Regions from separate parts of the Chryseobacterium sp. X308 genome, predicted to be linked through region 2. Evidence: riboswitches for the same ligand, from Rfam matches in the RefSeq annotation. Region 2 holds a riboswitch; each other region holds the start of a gene.

Region 1 (3,281 bases), on a different contig from region 2:
GTTTAAAAACGAATATTACTTTTATGCCAATTTAGGGTTTTCCAGAAGTTTCCTTTGGGGATTCACAGTATCTGTCTGTGTGATTATCAAAATAATAACAGGAATTTTATGAGTAAGCTTCATATTGACAGCATAACCAAGTCTTTTAAAGATAATAATATCCTGCGGGATATTTATTTAGGATGTGAAACCGGAAAGATTATTGGAATTCTGGGCAGAAATGGTGCCGGAAAATCAACATTATTAAAAATTATTTTTGGAACTGTCAGTAGTGATACCCAGTTTATAAGATACAATGACAAAGTTCTGAAAAGCATTTCCGATAGAAAAAACAGAATTGCTTACCTGCCACAGGATATTTTCTTACCGAAGTACAATACCATTAAAACCTTAATTCCTCTTTTTTGCAATAAGAAAAATACAGATCTATTATTGACTTCAGATCTGATCCGTCCTTTTTTGTCAGAAAAACCTAAAAATCTTTCCCGAGGTGAACAGAGAGTCATTGAAGCTTTAATGACAATTTATTCTGAAGCTGATTTTGTTTTACTGGACGAACCTTTCCATAGCCTTTCTCCGAAAATTTCTGCAGCATTGAAAGCTGCAATCATTGAACAGTCTGCGTATAAGGGATTCATTATTTCTGATCATAATTATCAGGAAGTTCTTGATATTTCACACCAAATATTTCTTCTGCGTGAAGGCTATCTGAAACAAATACAAGATTTAAAAGAACTGCAACGGTATAATTATCTTCCGAAAAGCATTTAATTTATATATTTGAGGGATCAAAAAAATTTCATGATGACTTTCATAAACAAAGCATTCTATTTATCTGCTTTCAGTATCTTATCTGTTGTCTTTGTAAAAGGACAGACTAAAGTTCCTTTTGGAGTGGTAAAAGCTGAGGAAGGATATGCCAACGTACGCGTACATAAAGACGACTACCGAAAAATTGTAGATAAGATCCGTATGCGCAAAGGTGATGTATTTGTTTATGTAAAGCCGGCTCCGGGAGAAACGGAATGGATCTGGATCAAATATCCCGAAAAACAGGATGACGACAAACCTTTTGTGCGTTATGAAACTCTGGATAAAGAAGGAATGGTGAATAAAGGACGTATTGCCTATGTGGACCAGCTTCCCGCCTATACTCCATCCAAATCTAAAAACGGAAGATCTTTGATTTTTACCGACAATTCCGATCCTAAAATCCCTACTGCCCAAAGAAGCAAAGTAGTGATTGATATTTACCCTTCCAATGCAGGTTACCGTAAAAAGGAAAAAGATGCAGATGGAAAAATTCTTACGATTGATAAAGTAAAACCATGGGGAATTGGTAATGACCTTCCTGAAGGAATGACCGAAATCAAATCCATCAGAGTGCAGCAGCCCGGAAGAGGCTCTGTTTTTGTAAGGGAAGCCATCAAAAACATGTTCCAGCCTACCATGGATTTTGAGAACATCGGGGTAACTTCTCTCGACAATGATAATATTTTCCTTTATATGATCAATGGTTCAGGGGAAAACAGATATACAACACTCTGGACAATTAAGAAGGGAAGAGTAATCAGTCAGATTATTTATCATAATCCGGAATAAATTCATTATTTTTGCATTCGAAAAGTTTTTACGCTTATTCATCACAGAAATTGGTTCTGCATCACTGCAGATTAAAAGGGAACCGTGTGAAAATCACGGACTGTCGCGCAACTGTAAAGTAACTGAAGTCTTTATCAAAGATCCACTGTGCGAGGCATGGGAAGGAGATAAATGATGTTACAAGTCAGGAGACCTGCCTTTTTCTTAAACATGTAACTTTCGCGATTTGAAGTTGTATTGATCTGATGGATTGTTTCAGGAATTCTATAAGTTCCTGTCATTATTCTGTTGTTTTAGTATCCTTTCATTTCGCTTTAATTAATAATGATATATGACTACAGAAGAAAGAATTGAAGCATCCGAAACCAGAATCTTTAAAGCGGTTTTCCCAAACACAACCAATCATTACGATACCCTTTTTGGAGGTACTGCCATGCAGCTGATGGACGAAGTAGCTTTTATCACCGCAACCCGTTTTGCCAGAAAAAGAGTGGTAACCGTGAGCAGTGATAAGATCGATTTCAAAAAACCTATTCCTGCCGGAACTATTGTGGAACTGATCGGGAAAGTTTCCTACGTGGGAAAAACCAGTATGAAGGTTAATGTTGAAATTTACACTGAACAGATGTACTCCTATGAAAGAGAAAAAGCTATTGTAGGTGATTTTACTTTTGTAGCCATCGACGAATTCAAGAAACCAATCCAGATACTATAAATTATAAAGCTTCGGGCGGCCTTTGGCCGCCCGAAGCTTTAAATATTTTCATTGACATTATTTCAATACCTTTTCTGTTTCCAGACTTCTGTTCAATAAAAGTTCAAAAGCCTCTCCCATTTCGTCTGATGCTCTGCTGATTGCATTTTCAAGCATATTCCGGATCTGTCTTTCCGTCACTCCGGCTTCTGTCCAGCTCTTTCCTGTAGTATGGGAATTTAAAATAAACGGCATAATTCTATCGATTCCACAGGCAAAAATAGCATCCGGTGTTTTCTCTTCCTCAAACTCCAGCCACAGGTTAAAAAATTCTGTACGTAAAGGCTCATCCAGAATTCCAAAGATCTTTTGGGCTGAAGCTTTCTCTCTTTCAAACTTTCCGACCATAGCTTTTTCATCAAAAATAAAAGTGTCTCCGGCTTCTATTTCCACAAGATCATGAATGGAAAGCATTCTTATCACTCTTAGCAAATCAATATCAGCTCGGTTTTTAGCATATGGATAAAGGATCTGGGCAAGAATAATGATCTGCCAGGAATGTTCAGCCGTATTCTCTCTTCGGGAATCGTCTGCATTATAATTTCTTCGTTGTACATTTTTAAGCGCATCTACTGCCAGAATAAAATCTATCTCTTTCTGAATTTTCATCTTACTTTTTATTTCTGTTATATTGATCTGACGGATATACCTTTGTTCTGGTAATCCATTTATTATTGATCTTTTCTTTCGTTATGACCTTTACCTGATCCTCATTGGTCATATCCTCCTCTTTTTCCAGCACTCTCTCCAGCCCTTTGTTCGGAATAACGGCATATTCTGTTGTAAAAATCCTGCAACAACCGGACTTACCGTAGGAAATAAGACGCTTTCGTTTGGCGTCTGTTTCAAAAAAATCAAAACCGTTTGAGCCCAGATCTGTAAGTTCTTCACTTTTTACAAATGCCATTCTTGTAGTATTGAATAC
Region 2 (3,281 bases):
CTTTACTGGACAAAAACTCAGAATTCATATTCCCACAGACTCCGGATAAAATTTCAAAAGCATTGAACGTAAAAACTGGTTTTTATGAAGATGCCAACGAAGAAAAATATGCAAAATGGCCCATGAAAACAGGATTGGAGCTTTATTGCAGCCTGGGAAAAGACAATAGTATCAATGAGATGTTTTTTGTGACTTCAGACAATAAACCTGTCATCGTGGAAGGACTTCCTTTTGGTCTTGTTCTGAATAAAAGTACATTACAGGACAGTAAAACGAAGTTCGGTAAGTACAATGCCAAAATACAAAAATCGGGAGCAGACAGTGAATTTCCTGGAGGTTCAAAACTGGTTTTTAAAAAAGGGAAACATTATACAACATTGCTTTTCGACAGTAAGAACCTGTTAAAATCAATAGGTTTAACAACAGAACTAATGGATCCCGCAGCCAATTGAGTACTGAAAAAATTATATAATTATAGTATCCGTCATTATTGACGGATTTTTTTATCCTCAGACGGCGTTAACTTTAAAAGAAAATCTATATCGTCAGTCCATGGTTATTTTTTACCTCAGCCATCACAAACGTACTGTGCGTGCTGCCGATAGAATCTACGGATCCCAGCTTGTTAAATACAAAATCCTGATAATGCTTCATATCCCGAACCTGAACTTTCAGAAGGAAATCAAAATCTCCGGAAATATTATAGCATTCGGCAACTTCTTCAATTTCTAAAATTTCTTTTACAAAATCATACCCCACGGACCGGTCGTGAATTTTAAGTTTGATCTGGCAGAACACCGTAAATCCGCGGTTCAGTTTTTCAGCATCAAGAACTGCTGCATATCTTTTAACAAAACCTTCCTGTTCAAGCCTTTTTACCCTTTCAAAAACCGGTGAAGTAGAAAGGTTCACTTCTTTAGCAAGTTCTTTAACGGTGAGTTTGGCGTTGTTCTGAAGCAGCCTGAGCAGCTGTACATCCTTATCATCGAGTTGTTCCACAGAATATTATTCTTTTAAATGATTAAAACAGTCAAATATAAAGAATTATATGCTTTTATTTTTACTTTATGAAGTTTAATTTGCTTAATTATTTGTTTTCAATTGTGGTTTTATTCTGTATTACTAATTTTACACAAAATTAAAAACTTTTACTGACAACCTTTGTTAAAGGTAAAAGTACAGTTCTTTACAGATACTTCATCAAACAGGAAAGGTTTTACTTAACGTAGATTAATAGGGAATCGTGTGCAAATCACGAGCTGTCGCGCAACTGTAAGTAACCCACCAAAAGTTTCTGTCCTTGCAGATCCACTGCCAAAAGCGGGAAGGATGACAGAAACTGTTACAAGTCAGGAGACCTGCCTTTACTGAATTGACAATGCTTTCGCGGGCTGAAGCTTTGGGTCATACAGATGGTATATCAAATTTTGTATTTTCTTCTGAAGGGAAATACACTGTCTGCTATGTCACTATTTTCCTGAAACTTTTTCCGCAAAACATAACGAAGCATTTTAAAGGACTTCCCAATAAGTTTAATTAAAAAGTTTAAAAAAATGCAAACTCACATTCTTGGCTATCCGCGTATTGGTAGCAAAAGAGAACTCAAAAAAGCCTGCGAGCAGTACTGGTCAGGTAAAATCCTTTTGGAAGAACTTCTGAACACCGGAAGAACTCTCTGCAGTCAAAACTGGAATATCCAGAAAGAAGCAGGAATAGATCTTATCCCATGTAATGATTTTTCATATTATGATCAGGTATTGGATATGAGTCTTGTCGTAGGTGCCATTCCAACACGGTACCATGAAGTGGTGCTTAAAAAAAACAATACTGAATTGGACCTTTATTTTGCCATGGCAAGAGGCTATCAGAAAGACGGATTGGATATCACTGCCATGGAAATGACCAAGTGGTTCGATACCAACTATCACTACATCGTTCCGGAATTTTATAAAAATCAACAGTTTAAGCTCAGTTCAGATAAGATTTTCAATGAATTTGCAGGAGCAAAACAAGCTGGAATCAATGCGAAACCGGTGATTATCGGGCTGGTTTCTTATCTGTTATTAGGAAAAGAAAAAGAAGAAGGATTTGATAAACTGGATCTGGCCGGAAGTCTTCTTCCTGTTTATATAGAGATTTTAGCCAAACTTCAGGAACAGGGTGCAGAATGGATTCAGTTTGATGAACCTTTCCTGGCATTGGATTTAACAGAGAAAGCCAAAGAAACTTACCGTTATGTGTATGCCGAAATCAGAAAACGTTTCCCGAAACTGAAATTTATTGTGGCTTCCTATTTTGACGGGTTAAAAGACAATACTTCACTTGCCGTTTCACTTCCTGTCAATACATTGCATGTTGATCTGGTTAGAAATCCTGAACAGCTGGATGGTATTCTGAATAGCATTCCTGAAGGTGTAAGCCTTTCGTTAGGACTGGTTGACGGTAGAAATATCTGGAAAAATGATTACGAAAAGTCGCTGTCTTTTATTAGTAAAGCTGTTGAAAAATTAGGATCTGAAAGGATTTTCATTGCACCATCATGTTCATTGCTTCATTCACCTTGTGACCTGGATTTTGAAACCAGTCTTAACCCGGAAATTAAAAACTGGCTGGCTTTTGCCAAACAAAAAGTGGCAGAAGTTGTAACGCTTAAAGAACTGGCTTCCGGAACGGAAAATGAACAGATTTTTGAAGCATTTGAAGAAAATAAAAAAGCAATTGAGAGTAGAAGAACTTCTTCTCTTATCCATAATGATCAGGTAAAACAAAGAGCCAGTGCTGTTACTGAAAAAGATGCTCAGAGAATAAACACCTTCAAAATCCGTAAAAAAGAGCAACAGGAAGTATTGCAGCTTCCTTTGTTCCCAACCACTACGATCGGATCATTCCCGCAAACCGCAGAAGTGAGAAGCTGGAGAGCAAAATTTAAAAAAGGAGAACTGACAGCAGAACAATATGATACCTTACTGAAAGAGGAAACGCAAAGAACAATCCGCTGGCAGGAAGACATCGGAATTGATGTATTGGTTCACGGAGAATTTGAGCGAAATGACATGGTGGAATATTTCGGAGAACAGCTGGAAGGATTTGTATTCACTAAAAACGGTTGGGTACAAAGCTACGGAAGCCGTTGTGTGAAACCTCCTGTGATCTTCGGTGATGTTTCCCGTCCAACACCGATGACGGTGTACTGGTCTCAATATGCCCAATCTCAGACTGAAAAATGGGTAAAAGGAATGTTAACAGGTCCGGTTACCATTTTACAGTGGTCTTTTGTACGT
Region 3 (3,281 bases), on a different contig from region 2:
CGTACATTGCACTGTAATTGAAACTCCAGTCTTTATAATCTGCCATCAGACTGAACGATCCGCTATTCCATGGGGTATAAGGAATCTGATTGCGGTAAAAAGTATCTTCAGGATCACTCATATCTCTTGCACTTTGATAAGTGTAGGAAAGCAACGGTCTAAGAGTAACTTTTCCCAATTGAAGTTCTGTCTGCACATTCACATCTGCACCAATGATTTCAACCAATCCAAGGTTCATCATCAGCCATCGGAACATGCTTCCGTTCGGAGCTGCCACAATTTTATCCTGTACTTTGTTGTAGTAACCGTCTACTTTAGCATAAAATGTTTTAAAGAGACGGTTGTTATAATTCTTCTGATAGGTAAATCCTACATCATATTGATTGGTGAATTCCGGTTTCAGATAGGTATTTCCGATATTGGTATAATACAAATCATTGAAGGTCGGAAGTCTGAAAATTCTTTTATAGAAAGCTCTTAGAGTAAGCTCCGGAATTTTTTCCGGCTGATAGCTCATAAACACCGCAGGTGTCCACTCTCTGGCATCTCCCGGTCTTTTATTTTTTCTTACTTCTTCAAATGTAAAGGTTCCTAAAAGGCTTCCCAAAATTTTGAATCTGTTCCACTGATACGTTGTTGCCAATGCTACCAATGTAGTATATCTTGTAGGATAAGAAAAATTATCCAGATTGGCATCCAGATTATTATACTGAAAATCACCGCTCAGGCTGACATCCCAATTGGGTGTAATTGAATAAATATTGGAAGAGGAAAGATAAAGTTCCCTTTGGATGTAGGTATTATCGGTATAAATAATAGACTGCGAACGAACCGTATCCATAAAATGGGTATAATCGTAGGCAAATTTTGCTTTCAGCTGCGTTTCAAATTTCGGGAACAGTTTTTTTCTCAGATTAGCCTGTACAAAATAATTTTCATCTGAAAGTCTCGCTCCTCTTCCTCCGAAACGTCCATTCACAATAGGTGCCGGCATTCCGCGGTTTGAAATATAACCGTAGCCACGGATATTCCAGCTTCCGTTATTTAAAGTTCCGTTGAAAGAAGTTTCAAAACGTTTTGCCCGAATATCTGAATCCTGTCTTTTGGCAATGGTATCATAGGCTTGCTGTCCATCAGGATATTTCTTAGCATATCTAAATCTGTAAATTCCGTCACTCTGCATAAATTCGCCACTGAAACTGGCAGAAACCCTGTCTGAAATTTTCTGCTCCAGCCGGAATGACGGATTGAAGAGGTCTATGGAAGCACTTTTGGCTCTTATCACAAGATTGGTTTTTCTTGTTCCTTTAAACACAGGAGTTTTAGGCTGTAAATAAATAGATCCTGAAGAACCGAAATCTTTTGCAGGTTGAAAAATTTCACTTTTCTGTCCGTTGTATAATGAAATTTCTTCCAGATCATCCAGAGAATACCTTCCCAGATCCACAAGGCCGTTTTGGGCATTTCCTAATTGAATTCCATCATAAAAAACCCCTACATGCTGGCTTCCCATACTTCGGATATTGATGGTTTTCAAACCACCCAATCCGCCGTAATCTTTAATCTGCACACCCGAAAAATACCGCAGCGCATCTGCTACAGAATGACTGTTTAATCTTTCCAGCTGCTCTCCCTGCAGGGTTTGTGCAGGAATAATTTCTTTAAAATTCTTTTTATAAAGATTGATCCCTTTAATGGTCTCTTCCTGAAGACTGTCTTTTTTCTTAGTTTGGGAAAGCACAAGTTGAGATGTTAACACTAATATTGTGAAAACAACTTTATGAATTGCAGAAGTAGTTAGTTTTGGCGTCATTAGCTCATTTAGGATAATGAAGACGCTAATGGGTATAAGAATACAACGACAAAGCACAGCTGTTACTGCACAGAATCATTGATGTCCTAAGCTTTATTCCACGAAAGCGTCAAACGATTATTGTCTGGCAGGTCTTCTGACTTACTCCATTTTTGAAATCCTTCCCATTAAAAAACAGTGGATATATTCTTCAAAAACTTGGTGTGGAGCTTACAGCAGCGGGTCTGTCCCGGATTTTCACCGGATTCCCTTTTAAGAGCTTTTTACGGCTCACCAAATTCCGGCAAAGATAAATAATTATTCCTAATCCCCAACTAAAATCATGATTTATAAACAATTAAAGCTCCCGAAGGAGCTTTAACATGATTTCAACAAGGGTTTCTTTTTAAATTCCAATATTCAGAAAAATACTAAATCTTGATTGAGCTTCAATATCTCCTCCCGCCAGGCGCGTGTACATGGGAAGCATGACTTCACTTCCCAGGCTCAGCTTTTTATAAGAGGCTTCAAAACCTAATTTTCCGTACAAAGCACTTCCTGCAGTGTTCGGCAATGCTTCATCAAATTGTTTATTCTGAGCATAAACTTCTCCCTGCACTCCAGTTTTTACAGAAAAAATGGATTTTTCATTTCCAGCAACCTGATAAAAACCTGTTGCTGCATAGTTCCATTGGTTTCCAAAACGGTAATTTTTCTTATTCTCTGTTTTGACCGTATAGTCTGTATTGACCAATACGGCTACTTTATTTTTCTGAAACTTATAATTCAAAGCGGCCTGATAGTCCCAGCTGCCAGTTCCCAGCTGAAAGCTTGGGTTGACACCGGATGCTCCTTTTTCATCAAACTTCCCGAGTGGAATTTTCACGCCCAAACCTCCGCTCAGATGATGGAAATTATCTTTAGAGCTCATCAGCTGGTAAATTCCCATCAGGTTTAAATCTCCTATTCCATTGATTCTGATATCTCCCTGCATGGTTTTCTTTTCATGAAAATGGAATGGCAGACTCGCATAAACACTCAGTTTTTTAGTCAGAGGAATTTTCCCCCAAAGTTGCAGCGTATTGAAATACTGATCCTGGGTAAGGTCTTTTACAAACAAGTTCTCTTTAGCTTTGTAATGCTGCGCAAAATACTTAATTCCGACAAACTGTGGATTCAACAATGACTCAAAGCCGGAAGATCCGTTTCCTGCTGCACAGCCGCAAGCATCACAGTCATCATCAAAATTGAATCTGCTGAAAGTTTCCGGAGCAATATAAGCACTGTCTCTGATGATCTTTGCCTGATACTGACTAAACAGGATCAAACTTACTATCACTATAATCTTCTTCATGTTTCTATAAATTATTCTGCAAATTTTGGATTGGATATAAAACTTTTATCCGATAATGTTTTCAGGAATGCAATGATCGATTGTTTTTCCTGACTGTTCATGGCAATTCCTACATGACCGTTCTGTTTCAGGCGG

The links. Region 2 has a riboswitch for cobalamin ahead of metE (5-methyltetrahydropteroyltriglutamate--homocysteine S-methyltransferase). Riboswitches for the same ligand answer to the same signal wherever they lie in the genome.
Region 1: it holds a riboswitch for cobalamin, as region 2 does, so the genes downstream of both, LIV57_RS13100 (acyl-CoA thioesterase) here and metE (5-methyltetrahydropteroyltriglutamate--homocysteine S-methyltransferase) in region 2, are expected to answer to the same signal.
Region 3: it holds a riboswitch for cobalamin, as region 2 does, so the genes downstream of both, LIV57_RS00750 (TonB-dependent receptor plug domain-containing protein) here and metE (5-methyltetrahydropteroyltriglutamate--homocysteine S-methyltransferase) in region 2, are expected to answer to the same signal.

The regions. Positions count from the first base shown of each region.
Region 1 covers NZ_JAJFZH010000011.1:8,437-11,717, forward strand. Annotated here, with positions in the region: gene LIV57_RS13090 (ATP-binding cassette domain-containing protein) at 109-771, shown strand; gene LIV57_RS13095 (hypothetical protein) at 802-1,602, shown strand; cobalamin riboswitch at 1,637-1,818, shown strand; gene LIV57_RS13100 (acyl-CoA thioesterase) at 1,934-2,317, shown strand; gene LIV57_RS13105 (HD domain-containing protein) at 2,375-2,965, opposite strand; gene LIV57_RS13110 (XAC2610-related protein) at 2,967-3,281, opposite strand, start outside.
Region 2 covers NZ_JAJFZH010000002.1:138,742-142,022, reverse strand. Annotated here, with positions in the region: gene LIV57_RS03690 (hypothetical protein) at 1-452, shown strand, start outside; gene LIV57_RS03685 (Lrp/AsnC family transcriptional regulator) at 538-999, opposite strand; cobalamin riboswitch at 1,195-1,381, shown strand; gene metE (5-methyltetrahydropteroyltriglutamate--homocysteine S-methyltransferase) at 1,554-3,281, shown strand, end outside.
Region 3 covers NZ_JAJFZH010000001.1:144,759-148,039, forward strand. Annotated here, with positions in the region: gene LIV57_RS00750 (TonB-dependent receptor plug domain-containing protein) at 1-1,813, opposite strand, end outside; cobalamin riboswitch at 1,922-2,106, opposite strand; gene LIV57_RS00755 (transporter) at 2,199-3,146, opposite strand; gene LIV57_RS00760 (cytochrome-c peroxidase) at 3,158-3,281, opposite strand, start outside.